DNA from 3 places in the Glutamicibacter sp. GQ173 genome. Region 3 is predicted to be linked to each of the others. Evidence: riboswitches for the same ligand, from Rfam matches in the RefSeq annotation. Region 3 holds a riboswitch; each other region holds the start of a gene.

Region 1 (4,299 bases), on a different contig from region 3:
ATCACCTACGCGAAGCCAGTCCTGGGCGACGGGTGGAATACGGTTCCCACTTTTGCCTTCGTGGCGCTTGGCTTCATATTATTCATCTGGGCCCCGAAGTTTGCGGCACCAATGGCGGGAAGGAATAGCAATACCACCGCTTTTACCCGGATGCGCGATCACACCCTGGCGGTGTCCTTTATCGCCAACACAGTGGTGATCGCCGCCGCCTACATTATCGGGATTGCTGGCGGCTACCTTTTCGACCAGGCATCACTAGCACGTGGCGCCGCAAGGGCCAAGTCCGAAAGCTACGAGTTCATGCTCCTTTGGGGTGCGGCAGCAGTCGTCCTCTACCTGGCCATCTCAGCGGGCTTCGCGCTCTACGCGCACCAGCGAGCCAAGCTGGGGTCATCGCGTGAGCCCAAAACCCGAAACCTCCCAGTTTGGGTGTACACCGCAGCAGCGCTGTTCATCATCAGTGGCAGCGTCATGCTTTACGCCCCGCAGACATTGTCCCCAGGGACGGAATTGATAGTTCCCCCATGGATCACCACAGGAATAATCGCTGGGCTGCTAGTTTTTGCAGCCGGATACCGCTGGTGGATCCGCCACTGCTCGGTACCGTGGGATCTCACAGCCGCCCAGGAGATCTGGTACCGGCAAATCCTGGAGTTCCGCGCACTGCGAGTGCTCTGCAGTGCATTTCTCCTCTTGCCCGGTCTCGCGTCATCCGATGAGCCAGCGGTGATTGCCATAGGCGTCGGGCTCTTCTGCATTCCATCCTTATTAGTGGTCAAGCGTCCGGAAGCTCGCATTTCCACAAGTACGTCCGCATGAGCACACAGATCAGTGTGGACCTTGAGGCAGCCACCGCACCCTATGAGCAGATCCGCTCGCAGATTGCCGCACTCGTCAACCTTGGCGAGTTGTCGCCGGGCACCAGACTACCGACTGTTCGCGCACTGGCCACGGACTTGGGGGTTGCAGCCGGAACGGTGGCTCGCGCCTATAAGGAGCTGGAAGCCGAAGGGCTGATTTCTTCGAGGCGCCGCGCCGGCACCGTAGTGAGCGAACGTCCCGGATCTGTTGATACCCACGGAGATCTGGTGGCCGCGGTGGACCAGCTGTGGAAACTGGCGGCGGCGCAGCATGTTGACGCCGCAACCCTCAAGGCGTTGGTGGCACGACGCAAACCTTGAGGATTTGTTCTGTGCATCCCTTCTGCGTACTCTCTAAATCAGTGACACGGGGTGTCGGAGACGCCGACTGAGATGAAACCCGTCGAACCTGATCTAGTTCACGCTAGCGGAGGGATGTCGCATGACTCTGCCTACCGTTGCCCAAAAATACCGGCAACGCTCCCCCTTGGTTTTTTGCCTGACGAATACTGTCGTCACCAACTTCACCGCCAATGTCCTTCTTGCCTCCGGCGCCTCGCCGGCGATGACCAACCTGCCCGGCGAGGCCGGAGGGTTTGCCGCCTTGGCTTCCGCGGTACTGGTGAATCTGGGCACTCCAAGCACCGAGCAAATGGTTGCCATGGAGGAAGCGGTCCTCTCGGCGAGCGCGGCTGGCACCCCCTGGGTATTGGATCCAGTGGCCGTGGGCGCTCTTTCGGTGCGCACCGACTTCGCACGACGCATTGTGCATCAGCGTCCGGCCCTGATCCGCGGCAATGCCTCGGAAATCCTGGCCTTGGCGGGCAAGGATTCCAGCGGCCGAGGTGTTGATGCAGCAGATACCGTGCAGGCAGCCCTGGATGCCGGACGCGAATTGGCCAAGGAACACGGGTGCGTTGTTGCCATCTCCGGTGAAGCGGACGCGATCATCGACGCGAAGCGCACCGTGCTGGTGCATACCAACGGGATCGGGTTGACCAGAATCACTGGTGGAGGATGCGCGCTGGGCGCCTTCAACGCGGGCATGCTCGCGGTGCACGAGGACCCCTTTGACGCGGCCATCGCTGCCCACGGATTCTATGGCCTCGCCGCAGAAAAGGCGCTGGCGGCAAGCAACGGTCCGGGGAGTTTTTCCGTGGCCTTCCTTGATGCCCTGGCCGCCACGGAACCTGAAGAACTACAGAATTTGAAGTACGAGGAATTGAACCATGGATAATATCGGCGCATACCTAGTAGCCAACACCGCCAGCTGCACGCCACGCACCACCCTGGAAGTCATTGAAGGGGCGGTGGCCGGCGGCATCGAGTGGATCCAGCTGCGGGCCAAAGATGAGACCGCGCGCGAATTCTTCGAACTGGCCTGCGCCGCGGCCCGCCTGACCGACGGCAAGGCGAAACTGCTGATCAATGACCGGATCGACGTGTTCTTGGCGGCCCGTGCGGCCGGGGCAGCGGTCAGTGGAATCCATATCGGCCAGAAGGACATCCCGGTGAGCCTGGCACGCCAGATCATGGGCGAAGGCATCATCGGCTTGAGCGCTTCCACCGATGACCAGCTGGCGCAGGCCAACCTCGATGCTGAGGCGATCGACTACTTGGGTGTCGGCGCAGTGCGTGCCACTCCAACCAAAAAGGATCATCCAACCCCGATTGGGCTGGACGGTTTTGCCCGCGCCGCCTCGCTGACCTCCCTGCCCTGCGTAGCCATCGGGGCGATCACCGCGCAGGATGCCAGCGCCATCCGCGCTGGCGGCGGAGCCGGTTTGGCCGTGGTCCGTGCTATCTGCAATGCCGACGACCCGCAAGCTGCCAGCGGCCAGCTTGTGGCAGCGTGGGCGGCAGCGCAGTGAAAAACATTCTCTCCATCGCCGGCTCCGACCCCTCCGGTGGCGCAGGAATCCAAGCTGACCTGAAGGCCATTGCCGCCAACGGCGGCTACGGCATGTGCGTGATCACGGCGCTGACAGCGCAGAACACGCTAGGTGTCAGCGCGGTACGGGCCATTGATGGCCAGTTCGTGCTCGCTCAGCTCAATGCGATCAGCGCCGACGTCCAGATCGATGCCATCAAAATTGGCATGCTGGCCAACGAGGAGATCATCCGCGCCGTCAACGGATGGCTGGATACCGTGGATGCCCCGGTGGTACTGGATCCGGTCATGGTAGCCACCAGCGGGGACCGGCTCTTGGAAGATGAGGCGGTGCTCGATTCCTTGCTGGACCGCGCTTCGGTGATCACGCCCAATCTGCTGGAGTTGGCAAGCTTGCTGCGTGAGCCGGCAGCGGCCGACTGGCCGCAGGTCCTGGAACAGGCCCAGCGGCTGGCTGCCAAGCATGATGCACTGGTTCTGGCCAAGGGCGGGCATCTGGCCGAGGACCTCTGTCCAGATGCGCTGGTCTCCTACCAGGGAGTATTGGCCGAGTTCAGCAACCAGCGCCACAACACCAAGAACACCCACGGCACCGGATGCACCCTGTCCAGCGCCTTGGCGACGGTCTACGCATCGGGCGGCGACTGGGCCAGCGCCCTGGAACAGGCCAAGGCCTATCTGTTCCGCGCCATCGGCGCTGCCGATGAACTCAACGTCGGCCTCGGGCATGGCCCGGTGAACCACTTTGCGGACTTCTTCAGCGAAGCTGATCCAATGGACCAGTGGTGGCAGCAGATCCATGAGCTGCGCGGCTCCATCGACAACCTGGAGTTCATTGCCCAGCTGGCAGAAGGCACGCTGGACCCAGCGGACTTTGAATACTATTTGGCGCAAGACGCGCTGTACCTGCAGCGCTACGCCCAGGTGCTGGCCGAAGCCAGCGCATTAGCCCCGGATCTTGACGCGCAACGCTTCTGGGCCGGCTCCGCCAGGGAAATCCTGGAAGGCGAACTGCAGTTGCATCGCAGCTACCTGGCCGAAGGGGCCGCGAATCCCAGCGCCATCACGTTGAACTACGTGAACCATCTGGCCGCATCCAAGCGCAGCTACGCGGAACTGATCGCTGCAATCCTGCCGTGCTATTGGCTCTACCAGGACATCGGCAAGCGCCTGGCCTCGGCCAACCATCCAGAACACCCGTACAAGCAGTGGCTGGTGACCTATGCATCGGAGGAATTCGATCTGGCCACCGAGCGCGCCATCGACATGGTGCGCGTCGCGTGGAAGCGGGCCGACGGCAATCTGCGCGAGCGGATGCGGCTGGCCTTCGTGCGATCCTCCGAACATGAGGTGGCCTTCTTCGATCAGGCACGGCGGAACCGAGTAGAATTCTCTACGGCCTGAAACGCGCGGGCCACGATCTGGAGGATTGCATGAGCTGGAGCATTCACGGCAACGGAAAGACCATCACCCCGGGCGAAGTTGTTGCCCCGGAAGAACGGCTGCACTGGCCGCAAACCATTTCCATTGGCGCCCAGCACATTTTGG
Region 2 (4,299 bases), on a different contig from region 3:
TTCAAGGGACCTCGCACCGAGAAGTGCTCGCCTTCGTGATTGATTTCTTGAAGCAACTGCGTATCGGTGAAATTTCCGCCACGGTTAATTTGGACTGCTTGATGCGGATATGATCCCCACAACTTGCGCAAGACGTCAATGAATTCTGTGGCTCTGCCATATCGCTGCGCGTGCGCAGGCAGCTCGGTGAGCGAATGGTTCTGCGCTTCGGTATCCCACATGCTCGTCACCACGTTGATGCCGGCCCGCCCGTTGGACAAATGCTGCAAGCTGCCCAGCATGCGTGCCGCATGGAAGGGAGAGTAGAATCTGGCCGAGATGGTGCAGACCAGTCCGATATTCGTGGTGCATTGGCTGATCGCCGATAACAGCGTCACCGGCTCAAAGAACCAGGTGGGACCGGCCTGCGCAGCTGAGGCTGACACCGCTTGGCCATCGGCGAAGAACACCGCGTCCAACAGCCCCTTCTCAGCCAGCTGGGCCAGCTTGATGTAGTACTGGGTATCGGGAAGCTCTTCGGCCGCCGAGTCCTCGGCACGCCAGGCCGCTTGGTGATGCCCGGTTCCATAGAGGAACAGATTCAGATGTACCTGTTTCTTCTGGCTCATCCCTTCACCAGCCCGCCATCCACGATAAGGTTCTGACCTGTAACCCCACGAGAGAGCGGGGACGCGAAGAACAGGACGGTATCGGCCAGTTCCGCTGGCGTGGTGACTCGACGCAATGGCGTTCCCGAGGCGATCAGGTCGAATACTGCCTCGGGGGTCGCAGCCGAGGCGTCGGTGGTGCGCAGGAGCCCGCCAGAAACCATGTTGACGTTGATTCCTTCTGGCCCAAGATCATCAGCGAAGGTACGGGTCAGGGACAGCAGCGCAGCTTTAGTGGCTGTGTAGTCGTGGTACGGAACCACCGGGTGCTGGAATAGGTTGGTGCCGATATTGATGATGCGGCCAAATCCTGTTTGCCGCATTCCCGGCAGTACAGCCTGGATGGCAGCTACGGGAGCCAGCACCGATCCGGCGAACTGGGCACTGAGCTCTGCGGCGGAAATCGCTTCGGCGGTGGAGCGGGCGTCGCCGTTAAAGGAGAAATCCACCAAGGCATTGTTCACCAGAGTAGTCACCGGCTGTCCAAAATGATCTTCGGCTTCAGCCACCATCGACTTGAGCGCAGATTCGTTGCGAACATCAGCCTGAATGGCTACTGCATCATTCGGGTAGAGCGCGACGAGATCATTGGCTGCTTGTTCCGAAGAGTTGTAATTGATGACGACTTTCGCGCCAGCTGCGAGGAAGGCCTTGCTGATGGCGGCACCGAGCCCTCGGGCTCCGCCGGTGACAAGAATGACCTGCTCTTCAAATGGAAGGGCAATGGGGGTTGCTGGTGATTGGGTGTCCGTGCTCATCTTGTTTGAACTCCTTGACGGCGTCTGTTGGCGAATGGATTTTTGACCAAAGACGCGGACGGTTCAAGCACTTCGGGTGCACACATACGCAGAATCCAGGACATTCCCTTCGCCAGTACTAACTGGATCAGGTTCAACGGGTGTTCTCTCAGCCGCCCTGCGGCACCCCGTGTCACTGCTCCCATTAGTAGCACACGCACGGCTTAGCTGTAGAACATTACTTCATGAATCCCGCGCGTATCAGCACTCGGTTCTTGGACAACCCGGGGTTGAGCGCCATCTAGAACCGTGATTTCCCGGCTCCATTCGGCAGCTAGACTTGCACAACGCAAGGAAACCCATGCCACCACTTCGCTGCTTTCCCGACAAGATACAGATAAATCGGCCTTGAGGTCGGAAACTGAGTTGACCAATGCATATCGAGGAACAGAAACTCGATAGCCATCAGGTCTCGACATGATCGCCAGAACTGGTTCACACCGATCTCACACTAAAACACGGCATGGACGCAGCTAAATGGTCCACCCCGCTTCATATAGTTTCCTAAGGGCCTGTCCCCCTTGCCAACTGTCGCTTTCCTAGGAGTCGTACTTCTGCATGCAGCTGCTGCGCCGCGCAATCTCATTTGCACTCATCGCTTCATCCCTTGCCCTCACTGGATGCTCAACTCTTGATTCCATCGAGCAGTATCGAGTTCCCGACGCGCAGGCTGACACTACCCACAACAGCGCGGAGCAACGCGCCAGCTATGCTGACTCGCTTGAGTTGCTCGCGGATATCGACGTCAAGGGCCGTGCCCCCAAGACTGGCTATGAACGGGAAAAGTTCAGCAAGGGTTGGAAGGATCCGGACCGCAACGGTTGCGATGCCCGCAATGACATCCTGGCTCGCGACTTGGAACACGTGAAATACAAATCAGCGTCGAAGCCTTGCGTAGTGCTCAGCGGAACTTTCCACGACCCGTATACCAACACCACCATCAATTTTGTTCGGGGCCAGAAAACCAGCACCGCAGTTCAGATCGACCACGTTGTCGCGCTGTCAGATGCCTGGCAAAAGGGCGCCCAGCGCTGGGACCAGGAAGCTCGTTTCGAATTCGCCAATGACCCGCTAAACCTCATGGCCTCGGACGGGCCGACTAACGCGGCTAAAGGCGACAAGGATGCCGCAACATGGCTTCCTCCCAACAAGAGTTTCCGCTGCGAATACGTCTCACGCCAGACTCAGGTCAAAGCGAAATATGGGGCTTGGATGACCAAGGGCGAACACGATGCCATCGAACGCATCCTGAAGGCTTGCGTGTAGTTAGCCTAAAGTCGCAGTGAAAGATCCTCCTTAAGGCCTATCGTCAAATCGATGGATTTGTGACAGTATGAATATTACTCAAGCCAATAGCCATTATGTGTGGTGATTGTTGGCAAAATATTCTGCTGCAAAGGTCAATGATGAAGACACGGTTGTCGGGAGCGCTCTTGCTGCTTGCCAGCGTGTGCCTTTTTGGTTTTGCCCTGAACGCCGCGCATCGAGACACAGCCATGGCTTGCTGGATCCTGTCCACAGTCTTCTTCATCGCGGCTGCCATGCTCATGCTCGGTGCCATCGTAGGAGCTTCCTCGGTCACAGCAACCAAATCACGCCACAACCGACGGCTCTAGCCGCATCAAGTTTTTTCGAAGCAACGTATCAACCACAGGCTGGTGCGTTGCTTCGACTATTTAACCGCTAGTTCTCATGGCCCTGCACAGCAATTTAACCCGCAGGCATCGACAGGTTCACCTAGATGCGATAGACATAAGTCTTGTCACACCCGTCACTTTTAGGAGTACCCATGTCTGCATTCGCGCAGATGAGAAAACTCAGTTTCGCCTCCTTGGCCACCCTCTCGCTCATGGCCACAGGAACAGCCATGGCGCAGGCAACGCCCACCGAGGAATCAATCAGCACTGCTTCCCCAGCAGCTGATCCTGTAACCCTGGATCTAGTTGGCATTAATGACTTCCACGGCCGCATCGCTGCCGATCGGGACTCTGCCGGCGCTGCAGTGCTCGCCGGAGCTGTGGACCAGCTGCGCGCCGGGAATGAAAACACGTTGTTCGTATCGGCCGGCGACAATATCGGGGCTTCGACCTTTGCTTCCGCGTCCCAGGAGGATGCTCCAACCATTGATGCGCTGGGTGCAGCCGGGCTGGATGTTTCCGTCGTGGGCAATCACGAGTTCGACAAGGGCTTTGAAGACCTGGCCACGCGAGTCACCGAACGCTTTGCTGCAGCCACCGGCCAGTCCGGCGAGGATTTTGCACTGGGCGCCAACGTTTACCAGGCCGGCACCAAAACCCCAGCACTCAAAGAATATGCAATTCGTGAAGCCGGTGGACTCTCCGTAGGATTCATTGGCACCGTCACCGAGGATGTTCCATCGCTGGTCTCCCCTAGCGGAATCTCCGGTTTGGACTTTGGCAGTGAAGTCGAGGCGGCTAATCGCGTAGCCAAGCAGCTCAGCGACGGTGACGAGGCGAACGGAGAAGCGGACGTTATCGTGTTGCTGACCCACAACGGCTCGGCCAATACCGACTGTGCTGCCGTCGCTGGTGAAGCCACGTCCTACGGGGACTTGATCCGCGAGGCCAGTGGCGAGATCGACGCTATTTTCTCGGGTCACACCCACTCTTCCTACAACTGCGACATTGCCAGTCCTGACGGCGAGCGTCCAGTCATCCAATCGCACCAGTACGGCACCACGCTAGGCAAAGTCAGCCTCGACGTTGTCCCAGCCACCGGTGAGGTCCTGCAGTCTTCCAGCACCCGCTTGCCACTCGCTAGCAAATCTGCAGACGGCGACTGGACCGCTAACTACGAAGCGAATCCAGCCGTTGCAAAGATCGTTGCCGAAGCCG
Region 3 (4,299 bases):
GCGAAGGCCCTCAAGCCGGTGGCGATACCGCCATGGACCGAGCCCCCGGTAATGCTGAAGATCCCCAGCTGCGCATACACGGCCCCGCTGTCCTGCCCCACCAAGGCAATGCCCCAAGCGGCCACCGCCCCGGCGATCAGCAGGGGCCAGGCCCGCTTGAAGAATCTTGCCGGGCTCAAGCCCGCCAAGGGGAAGGCCAGGATGGTCGCAGTTACGACCACCAGCGCCGAAACCCAATCCAAGGTGGTAATCAGGGGCAAGGTGGCTGCTGCCACCGCACCCAGCTTGGCCAAGGGATTAATCTTCGCCAGCCAGCTATGGCCCACCGGAGCGTCGAGGACCGGGCCCCTGGCTACCACGGGTTCCTGCTTCGCGACTGCGGTCAGGTGAATCTCCTGGGCCCCTAGAACGCGGGCCAAATGCTCATCGTGAGTCACTGCGATAATCGCGGTGTCCTGCTCCAGTTGCTCCACGAGCAACCCGGCAAGCTCCCGCCACGTCCTGGCATCCTGCCCGAAAGTTGGTTCGTCCAGAATCAACACATCCGGGGCCGCGGCCAAAACCGTGCCCACCGACAGACGGCGCTTCTCCCCTCCCGAAAGAGTAAAGGGATTAGCTTCAGCAAGATGCTGCAAGCCCAAACGCTGCAACAGCGACTCGACCAGGGCATCAACCTGCTGCGGTTCGTACTTCAACTCGTGGCCGCTGCTTGCCTTGGCCCGCAGTGGCGCAAAAGCCAATTCTTCGCGCACGCTCTGGGTGACAAATTGATGTTCGGGTTCCTGGAACACCGAGCCTATCCGGCCGATCAGGGTTCCTGCCCGCCAGCTGAACGGTGATTTCCCCAAGCCATTGGCCAGCGCGTCGGATGCCTGCAGGTCTCCTTGTGCCGGTTCCAGCAAACCGCCCAAGGTCAGCGCCAAGGTGGATTTCCCAGCGCCATTCTCGCCGCGGATAACCGTCGCCGTTCCAGCGCTCACGGCCAGATTCACCGCTTGGGTCCGGGGCGCTTGCCCGCTGCGGGCGCTGACCAGTTCGGCGGCTTCCAGAAGCAGCGCCCCGGGCCGGGGGCTCGCCGGTTGGACCTGTGGCGAATAACCTGGCACCCACACTCCGGCTTCCGAAAGCTCTGCACGCAGGTCTTCATCGTCAATGAGCCGTTGCGGGTCCAAGTCGTGGGCGATGCCGCCGCCTGGTTCAAGGACGATGACGCGATCCATATGTTCTGCCCACGCATCCAGCCGATGTTCTACCACGATCAGCGTGGCGCCACTGAGCTGGGCGGCGTTGAGCGCCGCATCGCGCAATGGCCCGATGCCTTCCGGGTCGACGTTGGCTGTGGGTTCATCGAGCAGCATCAGCCCAGGCTGCATGGCCAGGATTCCGGCCAAGGCCAAGCGCTGCTTTTGTCCGCCGGACAGGTCCTGGGTGCGGTGGTCCATGGGCAGCATGCCCAGCCCCACCGCGTCCAGGGCCTCGGGAATTCTCTGGCGGATGATGGCCGGATCCACTGCCAGGTTTTCGGCGCCAAAGGCCACATCGTCGGCGACCCGGCTTTGCACCACCTGGGTCTCCGGGTCCTGCTGCATCAGCCCCACCGGGTGTTCCCGGGCGAATGCGTCTGACCCGTCGATGAGCAATTGACCGGCGATCTGCTCGGCCCCATCGGCTTCCAGCAGTCCGGCCAGGGCATGGAGCAAGGTTGACTTGCCTGCCCCGGACGGGCCTATCAGCAGCACCTTTTCGCCGGAGTTGATCTGCACGTCAAATGCCGAGATGGCAGGTTGTGAGCGTTCCGGGTGCTGCCAGCAAAAACCCCGGGCAATGATCTCGATGCCTCGCCGAGTTTGTGCCGTGGCACCGGTGTTAGCCACCGAACTCATTTTGCGGCCAGTTTTCCGGATTCAAGGTGGGCGCGGCGGCTGGCCAAAGCGCTCAACGCGCCGGTCTTGGCCAGGCCGCGGGTTGCCAGCCAAGACAGCAGCCCTGCAACAATCAGCCCGGAGACACCGGTAGCGATCACGTGGAACAACTTCAGCGCCGGGGTGTATTCAACGTAGTAGGCCATGATGTAGGCCTCGGAAATACCTGCGAAAAGTCCAGAGAAGAGCCCGGCAAGCAATGCCACGCCCAAATTCCACTTGCGGTAGCGGAACGCGGCAAAGACCAGTTCAGCACCCAGACCCTGGACAAGGCCAGACAGCAGCACGGTCAGGCCATAATGCGAACCGAGCAGCGCTTCGACCACCGCTGCCAGCAGCTCGCAATACAGGGCCGCGCCGGGCTTGCGGATAATCAGCGCGCCAAGCACTGCTGGGAAGAGCCAAACGCCGGTGAGCAGTGCTGCCGCCGGCGGGAAAGCCGCAAAGGCCAGCGAGAACAGCCCATAGCCTGCGCCCCAGGCCCAGAAGATGACGCCCGAGGCGACGGCGATGACCGATGCGGTGACGATGTCTACGACGCGCCATCCAGAACGCTGATTTGCTGCTGATTGATTCATTGGTGGTCCTCCTATATCAAGGAGGGGAGATGTACGGATTCAGGGCACAATGGGCCCGATCCGCATCCGAGATGCTCGACTTCCTTCGCCGGTACTAGCCGGAGCAGGTTCGAGGGTCTGCGATCTATCGCACTCTCAGCGTCTTGCGACTCCAGTTTCGAAGTCTGACGCTCCCCTGTCGGAAAATTACTGCCCACTTACCATACCGCAGGTATGCTGGGCAGAGGAACGATAAGTCACGACGTTGAAGCGAGGGCAAAATGAATACAGTGCAGAAACTTGCCACCACGGGTATTTCCATTGGCGCCGGTTTTGTCGGCAGCAAGCTGGTTGACCAGCTGTGGAAGGGTTTCACCGGAAACAAGGCACCCCGCAAGGGCAGTGAAGAAGCCGCCGAGGCTTCGCTGCGCCAGGCTCTCGGATTTGCGATCTTCTCGGCCATCGTGGCAGCCACCATTCAGGTGCTGGCAGACCGCGGTAGCAACAAGGTAGTCGCACGCTTTAGCAAGTAGCGCACACAGCACGGGCATCCCGCCGTCGGCGGGATGCCCGTGCTGTGTTGTCCTAGTCTTCAGATTTTCCGGTTGCACCCGAGGTTGCATCGAAGGTTCCGGTGGGCGGGGCGCTGCTGGTCTTGTCCACAATCTGCTTGAGCTCATCGGCATAGAGCGAGTCCTTGGCAGCGTGCTTGGTCCGGTAGCCGGAGCGCCCGATCATATGAGCCGAGACCGGTGCGGTCAACAACTGCATCCCCCATGCCAAGAAGAGCACGGGAACCACAGCCCAGCTGCGCAGATGAATCGCCAGCCCGGTAAAGATCAGCAAGAACCCGAGGACCTGGGGCTTGGTTGCCGCGTGCATGCGGGTGAGCATGTCGGGAAAGGTCAGCAGGCCGATACCGGCAATCAGTGACATGAGGCAACCGGCAATCAGCAGTACCGCCACAAGAATATCCACGAACATCTCCATCAGGCATTCCTCTGGTCAGAAACGTAGCGCGAGACGGTGACCGAGCCGATGAAGCCCAACGTGCAAGCGGCAATGACGAAGAGCAGGTAGTCGGTGTGCCGGTTGTAGACCATCTCCAGGCACAGCGCCACAGAGATGATCAGCAGCATCACGTCCAATGCGAGAACGCGGTCGAGAATCGATGGGCCCTTGGCTACGCGGATAACACAGGCAACCGTGGCCAGGCCCAGCATGATGCCGCAAATCCACATCACGATTTCCATCATTTTTTGCCCTTCATTCGCATCAGGTTCGGTCCGCATTCGTGCTTGATCGCATCGAACTCATCCCGGCTGCCGATGGCCATGATCATCCGGCGTTCAATGTCGCGCACGGCTTCACGGGCACGGTCCATATCCTGCCTTGATTCGATATTGATGTAGTGCAAGTACAGCGTTGACGAACTGCGGTCCACGTCAATGACGAAAGATCCCGGGATCAGGGTCAGCACATGGCCAACCGTTGTCACGATCAGATCCGAGTCGGTGCGCAAGGGAACCGCGATGACGCCGCTGCTGGTTTTCTTTCCCCGGAAGATGGCCAGGCGGGCCACTTCGAAGCTGGCCACAAACACCTGGCCGACAAACCAGATGAATAGCTGCAGGCAGTACCAAACGTTCATTCGTCCCGAAAGCACCACCGGAGGCAACGGGAAGAGCGTGACGATGACCAGCGCGATAATCACACCGAAAATCAGGTTCGCTGGCGAGAAATCCTGCCATAGTGCGCACCACACAAAAATCAGCAGGGCCAGCAGCGGCCATTCCTGCTTGAGTGTCGCCCGGTGGCGC

Evidence for each region. Region 3 has a riboswitch for thiamine pyrophosphate ahead of AC6CHO_RS03310 (ECF transporter S component). Riboswitches for the same ligand answer to the same signal wherever they lie in the genome.
Region 1: linked by a shared signal. The riboswitch ahead of thiM (hydroxyethylthiazole kinase) and the one ahead of AC6CHO_RS03310 (ECF transporter S component) in region 3 are both predicted to bind thiamine pyrophosphate.
Region 2: linked by a shared signal. The riboswitch ahead of AC6CHO_RS08270 (3-oxoacyl-ACP reductase) and the one ahead of AC6CHO_RS03310 (ECF transporter S component) in region 3 are both predicted to bind thiamine pyrophosphate.

Annotation. Positions count from the first base shown of each region.
Region 1 is NZ_JCAXDT010000003.1:5,797-10,095, forward strand. Features, by position in the region: gene AC6CHO_RS06005 (hypothetical protein) at 1-819, shown strand, start outside; gene AC6CHO_RS06010 (GntR family transcriptional regulator) at 816-1,181, shown strand; TPP riboswitch at 1,219-1,313, shown strand; gene thiM (hydroxyethylthiazole kinase) at 1,303-2,097, shown strand; gene thiE (thiamine phosphate synthase) at 2,090-2,731, shown strand; gene thiD (bifunctional hydroxymethylpyrimidine kinase/phosphomethylpyrimidine kinase) at 2,728-4,155, shown strand; gene AC6CHO_RS06030 (uracil-xanthine permease family protein) at 4,185-4,299, shown strand, end outside.
Region 2 is NZ_JCAXDT010000004.1:117,525-121,823, reverse strand. Features, by position in the region: gene AC6CHO_RS08275 (NtaA/DmoA family FMN-dependent monooxygenase) at 1-608, opposite strand, end outside; gene AC6CHO_RS08270 (3-oxoacyl-ACP reductase) at 605-1,405, opposite strand; TPP riboswitch at 1,492-1,585, opposite strand; gene AC6CHO_RS08265 (HNH endonuclease family protein) at 2,003-2,710, shown strand; gene AC6CHO_RS08260 (hypothetical protein) at 2,848-3,060, shown strand; gene AC6CHO_RS08255 (bifunctional metallophosphatase/5'-nucleotidase) at 3,234-4,299, shown strand, end outside.
Region 3 is NZ_JCAXDT010000001.1:698,074-702,372, forward strand. Features, by position in the region: gene AC6CHO_RS03305 (ATP-binding cassette domain-containing protein) at 1-1,883, opposite strand, end outside; gene AC6CHO_RS03310 (ECF transporter S component) at 1,880-2,500, opposite strand; TPP riboswitch at 2,564-2,687, opposite strand; gene AC6CHO_RS03315 (DUF4235 domain-containing protein) at 2,761-3,012, shown strand; gene mnhG (monovalent cation/H(+) antiporter subunit G) at 3,065-3,469, opposite strand; gene AC6CHO_RS03325 (MrpF/PhaF family protein) at 3,469-3,735, opposite strand; gene AC6CHO_RS03330 (Na+/H+ antiporter subunit E) at 3,732-4,299, opposite strand, start outside.